2 regions of the Sphingobium sp. FG125 genome follow, and region 2 is predicted to be linked to the other one. Evidence: riboswitches for the same ligand, from Rfam matches in the RefSeq annotation. Region 2 holds a riboswitch; the other holds the start of a gene.
What was found. A riboswitch is a leader RNA that binds a small molecule or an ion and turns the genes downstream of it on or off. The one in region 2 is predicted to bind cobalamin.
Positions count from the first base shown of each region.

Region 1: linked by a shared signal. The riboswitch ahead of ACODSR_RS08435 (TonB-dependent receptor plug domain-containing protein) and the one ahead of cobW (cobalamin biosynthesis protein CobW) in region 2 are both predicted to bind cobalamin.

Region 1 is NZ_JBMDKQ010000007.1:40,703-43,094, forward strand. It holds gene ACODSR_RS08425 (formate dehydrogenase subunit delta) at 1-143, shown strand, start outside; gene fdhD (formate dehydrogenase accessory sulfurtransferase FdhD) at 140-934, shown strand; cobalamin riboswitch at 1,004-1,224, shown strand; gene ACODSR_RS08435 (TonB-dependent receptor plug domain-containing protein) at 1,396-2,392, shown strand, end outside.
Region 2 is NZ_JBMDKQ010000019.1:54,526-56,917, forward strand. It holds gene ACODSR_RS16540 (HoxN/HupN/NixA family nickel/cobalt transporter) at 1-316, shown strand, start outside; gene ACODSR_RS16545 (hypothetical protein) at 396-842, shown strand; cobalamin riboswitch at 847-1,073, shown strand; gene cobW (cobalamin biosynthesis protein CobW) at 1,256-2,293, shown strand; gene cobN (cobaltochelatase subunit CobN) at 2,303-2,392, shown strand, end outside.

The DNA of each region.
Region 1 (2,392 bases), on a different contig from region 2:
CGGAAGCAGTGGCGACCACGGCCAGCCATATCGCCAAATTCTGGGACCCGCATATGCGCGCACGGATCGTCGCGCTGGCTGCCGAGCGGCCCGACGCCCTGTCGCCGATTGCGGCGCAGGCGGTGCGCCGGATCAGCGCTTGAGGCAGGCGAGCGACGCGCTGTCCTTCACCCGCCTGACCCCAGACGGAACGGGGGAAGCGGTCGAACGGATGCTGGCCGACGAAGTGCCGGTCGCGATCGAATTTAACGGTATCGGCTATGCCGTGCTGATGGCGACGCCGACCGATATTGGCGATCTGGTGCAGGGCTTCGCGCTGGCCGAGCGACTGATCGGCCCGGACGATGCGCCGTTCGATGTCGATGTCCATCGCACCGATCAAGGCATCGTGGCCCGCGCCACCCTGCCGCCATCGCGGACGGGCATGTTGCTGGAACGGGTGCGGCACCGGGCGTCGGACTCGTCCTGTGGCATATGCGGCATCGAAAATCTGGAACAGGCGATCCGGCCCCTGCCACAGGTAGCGGCGCGTTCGCGCGCCGACCGGGCGGCGATTTTTCGCGCGCTCGATGGGCTGGCGGCGCATCAGCCACTTAACGCCGCCACCGGCGCGGCCCATGTTGCCGCCTGGGTCGGGGCGGACGGGGCGATCCGTTTGGCGCGCGAGGATGTCGGGCGGCACAATGCGTTCGACAAGCTGATCGGCGCGATGAAGCGTGCGGGCGCGGACTGGGACGGCGGCTTTGCCTTGCTGTCGTCGCGCTGTTCCTACGAACTGGTCGAAAAAGCGGTGCTCAGCCAATGCCCGCTGCTGGTGACCATCTCCGCCCCGACGCTGCTGGCGGCGGCGCGCGCGTCGGCGGCGGGATTGCCGCTGGTTGTACTGGCGCGGCCAGACGCGGTGTTGCATCAGGGCAACGCCCCGCTGGCGTAGCGCAACTGGCGGCTTGGCATCGCCGCGCCTTTCCCTTAGAGCGCGCCGCGTAAGGGGGGCTTGCTTCCCTTGCAGCTAGATCGCGCCGGTGTCCCTTTAGGGGCTGAAAATGGGAATGCGGTGCGGGCGTGCAAGCGCCCAATTCCGTGGCTGTCCCTGCAACTGTAAGCGGTGAGCATGATGCACGCGGGTCGCAAGACCCGGCCACTGGACAGCATATGTCTGGGAAGGTCCGTGCGTCATTGCCCTGACCCGCGAGCCAGGAGACCTGCCGGCGTCTGGTCGCTCTTGCCCTGATCCAGGGGATGGTCATGGCACGGTGGTTTTCCGTCGAGCGACGCTGTGCGGCCGGGGCCGCATCGTGCCGTGCGGCGGGGGCTGGCGTCATCCCGCATCATGGCGCGACCGTTTGCGCGGACGCCCCGGCCTTGAAGTCGCAAATGACGCTCAGGGCTTATATCATGATAAAAACAGGGATTTCTCTTATCGCGCTGCTGGCGGCTACGCCCGCATTGGCGCAGGACGATAATATCGTCGTCACCGCGTCGGGCATTGAACAGTCGCGGGACGAGGTGGGGCAGGCGATCACCGTCATCGACGCGCAGACCATCCAGACGCGGCAGGCGGTCGATGTGGTCGATCTGCTGGCGACAACGCCGGGCGTGCGTTTCAATCGTAACGGATCGGTCGGCGGCGTGACCGGCGTATCGCTGCGAGGCGCGGAAACGACGCAGACTTTGGTGCTGATCGACGGGGTCAAGGTCAACGATCCCAGCGGCATTGGCGATGGCTATGATTTCGGCCATTTGCTGACCGGCAATATCAAGCGGATCGAGGTGCTGCGCGGCTCCAACTCGGTGGTGCATGGCAGCCAGGCGATCGGCGGCGTGGTCAACATCATGACCGGCGTGCCTGCCGACGGCTTCGGCGCCAACGCCTCGGTCGATTATGGCTATAGCGATACATTGAATGCCAAGGCGGATGTGTCCGGCACCAGCGGCATCGCGTCGGGCGGGGTGGGCGCGGCCTATTTTCGCACCGATGGTATTTCGTCGGCGGCGGGCGGCACGGAAAAGGACGGCTATGAAAATATCGCCACCAACGCCCGGCTGAAACTGGCGTTCAGCGATGCGCTCAGCCTCGACCTGCGCGGCTATTATATCCATGCGGACCTCGACACGGACGGCTTCCCGGCACCCACGTATGCGCTGGCGGACACGGCGGAAGTTTCAATCACCGACCAATATGTCGGCTATGCGGGCGTCAATCTGGCGCTGCTGGATGGCAAGTTGACCAATCGCGCGGCCGTTACCTGGATGCGCAACGATCGCGACTATTATTCGGTTCGCGGTGCAAATCCTGATTACGGGTATACCGGCACCAACCTGCGTTTCGAGTATGAGGGCGTTTACGCCCCGGTCGATCAGGCCAAATTGGTGTTCGGCTATGAGCATGAGC
Region 2 (2,392 bases):
GGCGGACGGCGTGGTGATGTTGGGCGCTTATGAATGGGCCTTCGTGAAGCCGATCCGCAAGCTCTACTACAACATCACCATCACCCTGATCTCGGCCATCGTGGCGATTGTCATTGGTGGAATCGAAACGCTGGCCCTGATTGGCGACAAACTGGCCCTTACGGGTGCGCCATGGCGGGTCGCCGTTGAACTGGGCGAAAATTTCAATGGCCTGGGCTTCGCCATCATCGGACTTTTCGTGTTCTGTTGGCTGGCGAGTTACGCGATCTATCGCTGGAAGCGGTTCGATGAAATCGAGGTTTCGGTCGTTGCCTGACCGTCACTGCGTGAATCGTTGCGTCATACTCAGCCACGATGACCACTCCTGCACCGTCTCAATCGATCTTGATGTCCGAATGCCGATTGGGCTTCGCGTACATCGCGGCGAGCGCGATGCGGCGATCCGGATGCTGATGGCTACATTTGTTAAATCCAGAAAAAGTTGTGTCTTTGATCCGAATTCAAGGCAGGCTGCGGAAGATCTCGTCGATGCCATACGGAAACGGCTTTTTCGGATAGCGTGCAAGCCTGTCAGTCAACGACAGGTCGAGGATATTCTCGGTATCACGTCCCGCGAGCGGATACGGTGGCCCAAGGTTGGCCGCTTGGCCCGATCGGGAACATCCAGAATCAAAAGAGGCACAACCGAGATAACGCTCTGGACCTATCCTTGCGATGCGATCGAGTATCTGGCCGCCAACCCTGCCGAAATATGGCGGTGGCGCCAAGACGACAAAGGAACAACATCATCATTGGCTTGGCTGGCATTTTCGTCTAAAGCGCGCGGCGAAGGGACGGGGTAACTCGCCCTTCGATGATCGCGCCGGTGCCCCGCAAGGGGCTTAATCGGGAATGCGGTGCGGGAGCGTGCTCCCAAATCCGTGGCTGTCCCTGCAACTGTAAGCGGATAGCGCGATGCACATGCTCCTGAAGTCAGGAGCAGCCACTGGACGGCGCGTTGCGCCAAGTCTGGGAAGGCGTGCATCAAGCTGTGACCCGCGAGCCAGGAGACCTGCCGGCGCACCGGTCGCTCTTGCCTGATCCAGGGGATGGTCACGGCACGGTAACTCTCCGTCTGAGCGACGAAGCTGTGTGGCTGGGGCTGCACGGGTTGCGTGGTAACGGGTGCTTTGTCGCGCCCGCCCGTCGTCGCGCGCCGACTGGACTTGTCCGGCAAGCCCCGCCGTGTCTCGCTCTGGCGCACGGAGAAGTTACCATGTCCGACCTGTCAAAGGTGCCGGTCACGATCATTACGGGCTTTCTGGGCGCGGGGAAAACCACGCTCATCAGCCACCTGATTCGCAATGCCGGTGGGCGCAGGCTGGCGGTGGTGGTCAACGAATTCGGCACGCTGGGTGTGGATGGCGACATTCTGCAATCCTGCGCGATTCCTGATTGCCCGGCGGAAAACATCGTCGAGCTGGCCAATGGCTGCATCTGCTGCACCGTGGCGGACGATTTCATCCCCACGGTCGAGAAGCTGCTGGCGCTCGATCCGCGCCCCGATCACATCCTGATCGAAACATCCGGACTGGCGCTGCCTAAGCCCCTGCTCAAGGCATTCGACTGGCCCGCGATCCGCAGCCGGATAACCGTGGACGGCGTGCTGGCGCTGGCCGATGCCGAAGCTGTTGCGGCAGGGCGGTTTGCGCCCGACGTGGCCGCGCTCGATGCGCAGCGCGCTGCCGATTCGAGCATTGATCACGAAACGCCGCTGTCGGAAGTGTTCGAGGATCAGCTTGCCTGCGCTGACATGATCCTGCTGACCAAGGCCGATCTGGCCGGACCCCAAGGCGTTGCCGCGGCGCGCGCCATCATCGCCGCCGCGATTGACCGCGCGGTGCCGGTCATCGAACTGACCGAAGGCGTGGTCGATCCGCGTATCATCCTGGGGCTTGATGCCGCCGCTGAGGACGACATCGCCGCGCGCCCGTCGCACCACGATGGTGAGGACGACCACGAGCATGATGATTTTGACAGCATCGTGGTCGAATGGGGCGAGATCGCCGATCGGGCGGCGCTGGTCACGCGGATCGAAACGCTGGCGCGCGATCACCATATCCTGCGCGTAAAGGGCTATGCGGCAGTGGCGGGCAAGCCGATGCGGCTGCTGGTGCAGGCGGTGGGCGCGCGGGTGCGGCACCAGTACGACCGCCCATGGCGCCCAGACGAGCCGCGCCGCACCACGCTGGTTGCCATTGCTGAGCATGATCATATCGACGCCGACGCCATTCGCGCGGTCTTGCAGGGCTAAGCGCGGGCCATGCACGTCATTTTCCGCGAAACGCACGGGATGGAAGAAACTGCCGTCCCGCAGGATCTGGGGCAGGAGCCTGCGGATATGGTGGTCCTG